3 regions of the Caballeronia sp. LZ062 genome follow, and region 1 is predicted to be linked to each of the others. Evidence: riboswitches for the same ligand, from Rfam matches in the RefSeq annotation. Region 1 holds a riboswitch; each other region holds the start of a gene.
What was found. Region 1 has a riboswitch for cobalamin ahead of P9239_RS14875 (TonB-dependent receptor domain-containing protein). Riboswitches for the same ligand answer to the same signal wherever they lie in the genome.
Positions count from the first base shown of each region.

Region 2: it holds a riboswitch for cobalamin, as region 1 does, so the genes downstream of both, cobG (precorrin-3B synthase) here and P9239_RS14875 (TonB-dependent receptor domain-containing protein) in region 1, are expected to answer to the same signal.
Region 3: it holds a riboswitch for cobalamin, as region 1 does, so the genes downstream of both, P9239_RS01790 (CbtB-domain containing protein) here and P9239_RS14875 (TonB-dependent receptor domain-containing protein) in region 1, are expected to answer to the same signal.

Region 1 covers NZ_JARTWB010000002.1:1,881,268-1,884,537, reverse strand. Annotated here, with positions in the region: RNA gene ssrS (6S RNA) at 1-143, opposite strand, end outside; gene P9239_RS14885 (cell division protein ZapA) at 249-563, opposite strand; gene P9239_RS14880 (ATPase) at 560-949, opposite strand; cobalamin riboswitch at 1,177-1,472, shown strand; gene P9239_RS14875 (TonB-dependent receptor domain-containing protein) at 1,557-3,270, shown strand, end outside.
Region 2 covers NZ_JARTWB010000001.1:347,094-350,363, forward strand. Annotated here, with positions in the region: gene cbiE (precorrin-6y C5,15-methyltransferase (decarboxylating) subunit CbiE) at 1-925, opposite strand, end outside; cobalamin riboswitch at 1,010-1,198, shown strand; gene cobG (precorrin-3B synthase) at 1,331-2,545, shown strand; gene P9239_RS01730 (precorrin-8X methylmutase) at 2,538-3,164, shown strand; gene P9239_RS01735 (precorrin-2 C(20)-methyltransferase) at 3,161-3,270, shown strand, end outside.
Region 3 covers NZ_JARTWB010000001.1:361,607-364,876, reverse strand. Annotated here, with positions in the region: gene P9239_RS01805 (antibiotic biosynthesis monooxygenase) at 1-227, opposite strand, end outside; gene P9239_RS01800 (DUF1428 domain-containing protein) at 267-638, opposite strand; gene P9239_RS01795 (histidine phosphatase family protein) at 710-1,324, opposite strand; cobalamin riboswitch at 1,313-1,435, shown strand; gene P9239_RS01790 (CbtB-domain containing protein) at 1,464-1,700, shown strand; gene P9239_RS01785 (CbtA family protein) at 1,710-2,480, shown strand; gene P9239_RS01780 (DUF1289 domain-containing protein) at 2,477-2,707, opposite strand; gene P9239_RS01775 (cobyrinate a,c-diamide synthase) at 2,704-3,270, opposite strand, start outside.

The DNA.
Region 1 (3,270 bases):
GGGTTCAAGATTGGTCGCGGTAAGCAACACTTCGGGTACATCAGACAGAGTGACGCGCGCGCCCGTGCTGCAACGTTCCGCAACCGTGCCAATGTAGCATTGGTTCAAGGAATATATGACCTTGGCGTACCAGGCAGGGAGACCTCACTGTACACCAAACGTTTGGTCCTTGCAGCCCCTTGCCTGCGTTTCTCGCGGTATCTTTTTTTGATTGACACCGCAACGCTGATTAGATCAGCGCATGGCGCTCAGTGCGCTTCATATTGCGCAATGACAGCGCCAAGCTGCTCGTTCATGGAGTGCATCGTGCGGCGGATTTCTTCCGCGGGGAATGCTTCGCCGTGACGCACGCTTTCCTGCAGTTTCAGCAATTCGGACGCCAGCGAAAGCGCGGCCATGACTGCGATGCGGTCGGTACCGCGCACGCTGCTGGCGTTGCGCACCTTGTTCATCTCGGCATCCACGCGGGCTACGGCTTCGCGCAGCGCGGCTTCGGTTTCCGGCGAGCACGCGAGGCGATACTGCTGGCCAAGAATGGATACTTCGATCTGCGTGGTCGTCATGCCTTCTCTCCTTGATGATGCTCGCCGTGCACTTCTTCCGCGTGCGCATGTTCGTGCTGCGCTTCGCGCGATGCGCCAGCTTCGGCGTTGAGAAGATCGAGCTGATTTTCACTCTCGGCATGATGCGCTTTCGCGCGCGGCAGCTTTTCGAGGATCGCGTTCAGGCGCACTTGCGCGTCGTCGATTTTCGCGGACAGCGAATCGCGTTCGCCTTGCAGCGCGTCGCGCTCGTTGCGAACCTGCACGAGTTCGGCCTGAACATTCGCGAAATCGGCGCGCAGTTGTTCGATTTGTGCTTCGAGCGCGAGACGCGCCTGATTGTGGCGCTCGCTGATCTTGATCAGCCGGCCGATGTTTCCTGACAGTGATTCGAGTTCGTTGAGCATGTGCTGCGTCCTCTAAAGACCTGGCATTTTAGCGCGGTTCAACGGAGCTTCCGATAATTGTCTCGTTTCGAGACGTAACAACACGCGATCTTGCGCGCATCGCCCTGTATTCATGTGTGGAATGGCCCGCGCTCGACGTATCCGCATACGCGACGGACGGCGCAAGGTCGTCGTTCAACCTTCGCGATGAGCGGGCGCGCGTTCTTGACGGCCCTCATGCGCGCTCCTACACTTGCCGCACTTTTGGTGCTCGCGCCGCCTCTCTTGCGGCGCAGTCAAACGGGAAACAGGAAGCGCTGTCTCGCACGAGCGGCACGCGCCAACCTGTGCTGCCCCCGCAACGGTAAGCGACCGCAACGCAAGTTGCAAGTCGTCCCTCGCGCGTTTCTCATCACAGCTCCGGACTTGTCCACTACACGAGCGAGACTGCAAGAAGCGTGTCGGTGCCACTGTGCTTTTAAGCGCGGGAAGGCGGGACGATGCGTCGCCAGCCCGGATACCGGCCAATCGTCCAGCGCGCCGATGCCCTGCAAGCCGGCGCGTGCGTCGCGCACAGACCTCGCGGGGAGCGGGGCACGCGCCAGTCTCCAACGGGAACGCTCCACACATGGTCTTGCCTTCGTCCGGCCTCATTCGTCGCGCCGCGCGTGTCGTCGTGTGCGCCGCTGCGAGTGTGCCGCTTGCTCAGGCCGCGCACGCCGATTCCGCGCCCGGCTTGTCCGATCCGCCGTCGCAGACACTCGCGCCCGTCGTCGTCACCGCGACGCGCAGCGCGCAACCGCTCGCCGATTCCATCCCGCAAGCGACGCTCTTCGACGCGCAGGACATCGCCGACAGCAACGCGGACGATGCGCTCGGGCTCATTGCGCTCGCACCGGGCGTGCAGATCACGCGCAACGGCGGGCCGGGCGCGACATCGGGCGTCTTCATACGCGGCGCGTCGTCGACGCAATCGCTCGTGCTCATCGACGGCGTGCGTGTCGAATCGGTCTCGCTCGGCGCGGCGCAGTTGTCCCAACTGATGCTCGATCAGACCGGTCGCGTCGAAGTGGTCAACGGCAACGTGTCGGCGCTGTATGGATCGAACGCGATCGGCGGCGTCGTGCAGATCTTCACGAAGGAGGGCGAGCCGCATCGGCCGCGCTTTCATTTCGAAGCCGAGTACGGCAGCTATCACACGCAGCGGCAATCGGCGGGCGTGGATGGCGCGCTCGATGCCGACGGCCGCACCACGTTCAGCCTGAGCGTGTCCCGCGAAAAGACCGACGGCTTCTCGTCGATCGATCCCGCGCTCGCGCCTGCCGCGAATCCGAACGCGAACGGTTATCTGAATGAAAGCGTCGCCGCGACGCTGCGCCACAAGTTCAGCGACACGTGGGACGCGGGCGTGCGCTTTCTGCAATCGAACGGCGTCAACAGTTTCGACGATCCCTACGGCGTCCCGACCGATCTCAACGAATCGCATGATCGCGTGCGGTCCGCGTCGGTGTTCGCAAACGGCAAGCTGACCGACAACTGGACGACGCACTTCACCATCGCGCAGGGACAGGACCGCGCGAACATCGAGCAGAACGGCGTCTACACGAGCCGCTTCAACTCAGAGAATCATCAGTATCTGTGGCAGAACGACTTCCGGCTCACGGACGCGCACAAGTTGGTGTTCGGCTACGAGCATCTCGACCAGTCGCTCGATTCGGACCAGTTGAGCGCGCCGGACCGGCATGTGAACTCGGTGTTCGCGGGCTACGTGGGACGCTTCGGCCCGAGCGAAGTGCAGGCCAACGTGCGCCGCGACCAGTATTCCGACTTCGGCGGCGCGAACAGCTACTATCTGGGCTACGCGTACAACCTCGACGCGCACTGGCGCGCAAGCGCGAGCTACGCGGCGTCGTTTCGCGCGCCGAGCTTCGACGATCTCTACTATCCGTTGAGCGGCAATGCGTCGATACAGCCGGAGCGCAGCCATTCGGCCGAGGCCGCGTTGCAGTACGCATCGGAGAAGATCGGCGTGGTGCGCGTGACCGCGTTCGAGACGCGCTATTCGAATCTGATCGACTACGTGAACGACGGCAGCGGCTTCTATATCGCGCAGAACGTCGGGCGTGCGAAGGTGCAGGGCGTCGAGGGATCGTGGGCCGGGCACGTTGGCGCAACCGACGTGCGCGCGAGCGTGACGTTCCAGAATCCCGTCGACGAGACGAATCACGAAGACCTCACGCGTCGCGCGCGGCGTTTTGCGTCGCTGTCGGCGCATCGGTCGATCGGGCGCTGGCGCGTGGGCGGCGAATGGATCGTAAGCGGCGCGCGCAGCGATTACGATT
Region 2 (3,270 bases), on a different contig from region 1:
CTTCGCCTCTCACGAGCTTCAGCGCGGGCACGCCGAGCGCATCGCGGTTATGTTCGATCAGACGCTGCCGGCCCTCGTTCGCTTCTATTGCGATCGCGCGACACGAGACATGCGCGCGCATCCATTCAACGCCGATGGAACCGCTGCCCGCGCCGACATCCCATAGCAATTCGCCGGGCTGCGGCGCAAGACGCGCAAGTGTGACCGCGCGCACATCGCGCTTGGTGATCTGGCCGTCGTGCCGATATGCGTCGTCGGGCAAACCCGGCGTGAGCGGCGGACCGGCGTGGCCCGCGTGCGTGCGGCATTCGATGGCGACGAGATTGAGCGAGGCCACGAACGGCTCGCGCCAGTCGTCCGCGCGCTCGTCGATGCGACGCTCGTTCGCGCCGCCGAGACGCTCGAAGACGGTCATGCGGCTCGGGCCGAATCCATGCGCCGTCAGCAACGACGCGATGGTGGCGGGCGTCGCGCCATCCGCGCTCAGGACGAGCAGGCGTTCGCCGCGAAACACGTGCGCAAGCAGCGAGGCGACCGGCCGCCCGACGAGCGACACGCATCGCGCGTCCTGCAACGCCCACTGCAGGCGCGCGGCCGCGAGCGAGAGCGACGAAGGCGCGGGAATCACGCGCATCTCTTCGCTGGAAAGCTCACGTGCGAGCGTCGCGCCGACGCCGAAGCACATCGGGTCGCCGCTCGCGAGCACGCATACGGATATGCCGCGCGTGCGCTCGGCGAGCACGGCATCGAGAGAAAAGGGACTAGGCCACGGCACGCGACGCGCCCCGATGCGCGCGGGCAAGAGCGCAAGATGGCGCTCGCCGCCGTGTATCGCGCCGGCTTCCAGAAGCGCACGGCGCGCCGCGCGGCTCAGGCCATGCCAGCCGTCCTCGCCGATGCCTACCACGGTCAGCCAGCTCGACATGGCCCGTGTCCTCCTTGCGGTTCGCGACACGCTTCATGCGACGATTCCCTGCACGAAGCGTTCTGATGGTCGGTAAAAGCGGGCATAATACATCGGTAAGTCGGTGCCCAACGGTTCAATCCGCGGGCCTAACAGGGAACACAGCAAAACTGTGGCTGCCCCCGCAATTGTACGCAGCGAGTCCGCGCTCCACTGCCACTGGTTTCTACCGGGAAGGCCGGCGCGGACGCAGACCTGCCAGCCAAGAGACCTGCCGACTCACGCTTTCCACGCTTTGCACGCACTATTCGCGCGACGCCGACCGGGCGGGGTGTACCGGTCTTATCGCCCGAAGCGAGAATCGCACCGGTCACGCTTTTGAACGCTTCTTCTCCGACATCACGGCCATCGGCTTGTCCCGGCCTCATGCGCATCGTGCAAGCGCGCGACGGCGGCCTCGCGCGTCTGCGTCTCGCGGGCGGCGAACTCACCGCGCACGCGGCACATGCCGTCGCGCGCGCGGCCGTGCGCTGCGGCTCGGGCGTCATTGAACTCACGAATCGCGCGAACCTGCAGTTGCGCGGCATTCGCGACGATGCCCACGCGGAACTCGTGGATATCGCGCTCAACGCGGGCCTCGGTCCGCAAGCCGAAGGCGGCGACGACTTGCGCAACGTCATGCTGAGTCCGCTCGCGAGCGATGCCACGCGCCGCCTCGCCGCCGCCATTGTGAGCGCGATGCAGGGCGATGCGGCGCTGCACGCGTTGTCGCCGAAGTTCGCGCTGCAGCTCGACAACGGCGAACGCCTGGCGATGCTCGAACATCCGCACGATCTCTGGCTTTCAGCGTTCGACGGCGGCGCGCGCTACGCGTTCGGCCTCGCCGGTACGATGCCGCGTCACGAAGCCGACGCGCCCGCGCTCGGCAGCATCGCGCGCGAACATGTCGTGGGCTTCGTTGTCGCCGTGCTGCGCGCGTTTCTCGCGCTGGCGTCCAAGGACGAGCATCGCATGAGAGACTTGCTCGCGCGAATCGGCGTGACGCACTTTCTCACTGCGCTTTCATTCGATCCGCTCGACACTGCCTGGCGCCGCGCCCCGGCCGATGCCTTGCTGCGCTTCGGCGCGCATCCGATGCCCGAACGCGCGGACTGGTACGTGGGCGCGCAAGCGCAACTAGGACGCATCGACGCAACCACGCTCGATGCGCTCGCCGATCTCGCTTCGACTCACGCACAAGGCCGGTTTTTCGCGACTCCTTGGCAAGGTATCTTGATGCCCCACGTCGCGGCGCAAGACAAGGAACACGTGCTGGCCCGCCTGAACGCGCTCGGCCTCGTCACTGAGGCGAGCCATCCGCTTGCGCGGCTCATTGCGTGCGCTGGATCAGCCGGCTGCGTGAAAAGCCGCGCTGACACGAAGGCCGACGCATATCGTCTCGCCGCGCTGCTGCCCTTACACGGCGATGTGCATCTAAGCGGCTGCGAACGCTCGTGCGCCGCCGCGCATCCGGTCACAACGACGTTGCTCGCGGTATCGAATGCGCGCTATGACGTGCATGTCGATATGCGCCTCGTCGCACGAAATCTATCCATCGAAGAGGCGGCCGCGTGGCTCGCCCGGAGCCATGCCGATGCTTGACTATATCCGCGACGGCGCCGAGATCTATCGCCAGTCGTTCGCGACGATTCGCGCGGAAGCGAACTTGAGCGCCATTCCCCGCGACCTCGAAAAGCTCGCTGTGCGGCTCATTCATGCGTGCGGCATGGTCGACATCGTCGACGATCTGCGCTTCTCGCCCGGCGCAGGCGATGCGGGACGCATCGCGCTCGCAGCCGGCGCACCGATACTCTGCGATGCACGCATGGTCGCGCACGGCATCACGCAGGCGCGCCTTCCCGCTGATAACCGCATTGTCTGCACGCTCGGCGATCCGTCCGTGCCCGAGCGCGCCCGCGAAATGCAGAACACGCGCTCGGCGGCTGCACTGGAGCTATGGCGTCCGCATCTTGAAGGCGCCGTCGTCGCGATAGGCAACGCGCCGACCGCCCTCTTTCATCTGCTCGACATGCTCGATGCCGGCGCGCCGAAGCCCGCGCTCATTCTCGGCTTTCCGGTCGGCTTCATCGGCGCGGCGGAATCGAAAGCGATGCTCGCAGCCGACAGCCGCGGCGTGCCATTTGTCGCGTTGCAGGGACGGCGCGGCGGCAGCGCAATGGCCGCCGCTGCCGTGAATGCACTTGCTTCGGAGAACGAATGATGAGCGGACGCCTGTATGGTCTCGGCGTCGGTCCGGGCGATCCGGAACTCATCACCGTGAAGGCGCTGCGGCTCCTGAAGTCCGCGCCAGTGGTCGCGTATTTCGT
Region 3 (3,270 bases), on a different contig from region 1:
GCGGCGCGAAACGCGTCCGAGCGTGTCCAGTCGTCGAATGCGGCCTGATTCGCCCAGATCGTATGGCTGGAATAGAGCACGTGGTCGTCCTTCGCCGGACCCTTGAGCAAATGAAATTCGACGAAGCCCGGCACGTCCTTCAGATGCGTGTCGCGGCTCGTCCATAGGCGCTCGAAGTCGGCTTCCGCGCCCGGCACGATCTTGAAGCGATTCATGGCGATGTACATGTCGATGTTTTCCTTCGTGGTGACCGAACAAACCAATGCTTAGGCGCGCGCCAGTTCCACGATGGTCGCAAAGCCGCCGAAGAACATCCGCTTCGCATCGAACGGCGGCTCGCCGTTTTCCATCATGGCCTTCAGGCGCGGGTCATTCATGACTTTGGCGTTGACCGCGTCGCGTTGCTCGCGCGATTCATAGAGTATCCACGAGAACGCCACTGTTTCGTCTTCTTTCAGTTGCACGCTTTGCGGGAATGAAGTGAGTTTTCCCGGGTTGACGTCCTCGGCAATGCTCTCGACGAATTGCAGTGCACCGTGTTCGAGCCATATCTTGCCCGCCTGCTCAGCCATGACACGGTAGGCATCTACCTTTGCCGCGGGCACCGGTACAACGAAACCATCCACATAGTGCGCCATGTGAGTCTCCTTGAGCGAATCGACAGCGCCATGCCGTCGATTAGGTTGGAGTTGGCGCCGCGCGACGAAGTTCAGGACGCGCTCCAGATGCGGCGCGTCCGGTCATAGTCCAGCGATATGGATGACAGCGGCGCGAAGTCCATCGCGAAGATTGATTCGAGCGGCTTCTGTTGCACATGCGTCAACACGGCTTTCATGACGATGGCATGTGTAACGATCAGGCACCGCTCCTCAGACGCATTGTCGCGGACGAGGCCGGAAAGCGCCGTTGAGACGCGCTCACGAAGCATTGCGATGCTCTCGCCGCCGTGAGGGCGCGCTTCGGGATTCGATAACCATGCGGCCACGCCTTCTCCATCTCGCTCTGTGACCGCACGGATCGAATGGCCACGCCAGTGGCCGTAGTCCAGATCGCGAAACGTGTCGTTGATGGCGAACGTCTCCGTAATCCACGCGGCGGTTGCGCGTGCAGCCGCTGCGGGACTCGTTATTACGCGGCCATCGAAGCTCTCGAAGCGTTGCTTGAGCGCCGCACGGTCATCGCGTGCGGGCAACCCGTCACCCGTCGGAAAACGAGCGGCTTTCATAGCGTGAGTGGCAGCGTGGCAGAGAAAAATGGCGTTCAATGAATGAGGCAGTAGGAGCATCGTTGCTTTACTTTGCCCGCAATCGTCATAGAATGGCAAGCTTGCAGTGCGAGGAAGCCGGTGCAAACCCGGCACGGTCGCGCCACTGTGAGCGGGTTCGTCGTCAAGACGGTCCGCGAGTCAGACCCCGCTGCAAACTCTTTCGTCTATCGGGACGCGCTTTTCCCTGGAGAAAATCATGATTGTCGCTCACGCGCCGGTGCATGCCGCCGCCTCAGTTTCGCCCGCCCTGGATGCACCCGTACCTATTCCGGTGCGTGAAGTCTTGCCTTGGGCCGTGTTCATCGGCCTGATTTTGTTGATCGCCATTTATTTCGTCGGCGCGGAGCAAGGCGCGACGTCCATCTTTTCCGGCATGGTCGTTCACGAATTCGTGCATGACGGCCGGCACTTGCTCGGCTTTCCCTGCCACTAAGGACGCGCCATGATCCGCAGTTTGTTGATACGCGGCATGATCGCGGGCTTCGTCGCGGGCCTGCTCGGCTTCGGCTTTGCCAAGGTGATCGGTGAGCCGTTCGTCGCACGTGCGATCGCTTTCGAAGAGGGCCACGCGCAGGGGCATGAGCACGAGCATCACGAAGGCGCAGTGCATTCACACGCACACGACAGCGACGAAGAACTCGTGAGCCGTGATACGCAGTCAGGCCTCGGCCTCTTCACGGCTGTGGCGGTATTCGGTACGGCACTGGGCGGCATCTTCTCGCTCGTATTCGCTTTTGCTTATGGCCGGTTCGGCGCCTTGCGCGCGCGTGGCACATCGGCATTGCTCGCGATGTTCGGCTTCTTGAGCGTTGCAGTCGTGCCTTTCCTAAAGTATCCGCCAAATCCGCCTTCGGTCGGCAACGCGGCGACTATCGGTCCGCGCACGGCATTGTTCTTCGGCATGTTGGCACTGTCCATCGCGGCAGCAGTAGTGGCCGTCATGCTGCAAAGGCGTTTGCGCGCGCGTCGCGGCGAGTGGAATGCGACGATGATCGCGGGCGCTTTCTATATCGCGTCGATGCTGCTCGTGCAGTTCGCGCTGCCGCGCGTCGACGAAGTGCCGGCGGGTTTCGCCGCGTCGCTGTTGTGGGATTTCCGCGTGGCAGCCATCGGCATTCAGGTCGTCATCTGGACGACGCTCGGGCTTCTCTTCGGTGCGCTCGCCGCACGCGAACTTGAACGGCCCGCGTTGCGGAGCATGGCGACGGCTTAAGCGTTCCCTTGCGACAGTGCCGCTTGCCGTCCGGGCAAAACGTCCAATAGCGCGAGCTTCGCGGCATCGTCCATCGACCGGAACGACTTGATTTCTTCCCGGCTCCTGAAGCATCCCGCGCACAGACCGTGCGCGGGGTCGATCTTGCATACGCCGGTGCACGGTGAACCGACGGGCTCTTGCGATTTCGCACGCTGAATAGTGAAGGAAAGGTCGATGACCGTCATAGCGATTCGCAGCGGAAGAACGCAGCGGCAGCGGCGGGATTCGATGGCCAATAGGCGTGCATATAAGTGGCTGTGATCGGGCCGTGGCGATAAAGGCCTTCGCCCTCAGCGCCCGTCGTTGCATGTTTCGAAGTCAGATGCGGCTGCATGGGTGTATCGAGCGTGGAGTAATGAAACGTATGGCCGGTGAGTGCGCCGTGCTTCGTATCGAGCCGCTGCATGGCAAGACGCGCGAGGCGGCGTTGCATGACGGCGTGGCCAGGCAGTAGGCCGAGCATCGCGTGCTTCGTGGCCTGAATATCCGTCAGCGTGTCGAGCAGATACAACATGCCGCCGCATTCCGCGACGACAGCCCGTTGACGCGCCACATGCGCTTCGATCGATGCGCGCGTGCGCATGTTCGACACGAGCGTGGCCGCATGCAGTTCCGGATAGCCGCCGGGAAGATACAGCGCATCGGCGTCGTCGGGCGCGGGTTCATCGGCTAGCGGCGAAAATGATGTGACGTGTGCGCCCATTGCGATCAGCAAGTCCACATTAGCCGGATAGACGAACGAGAAGGC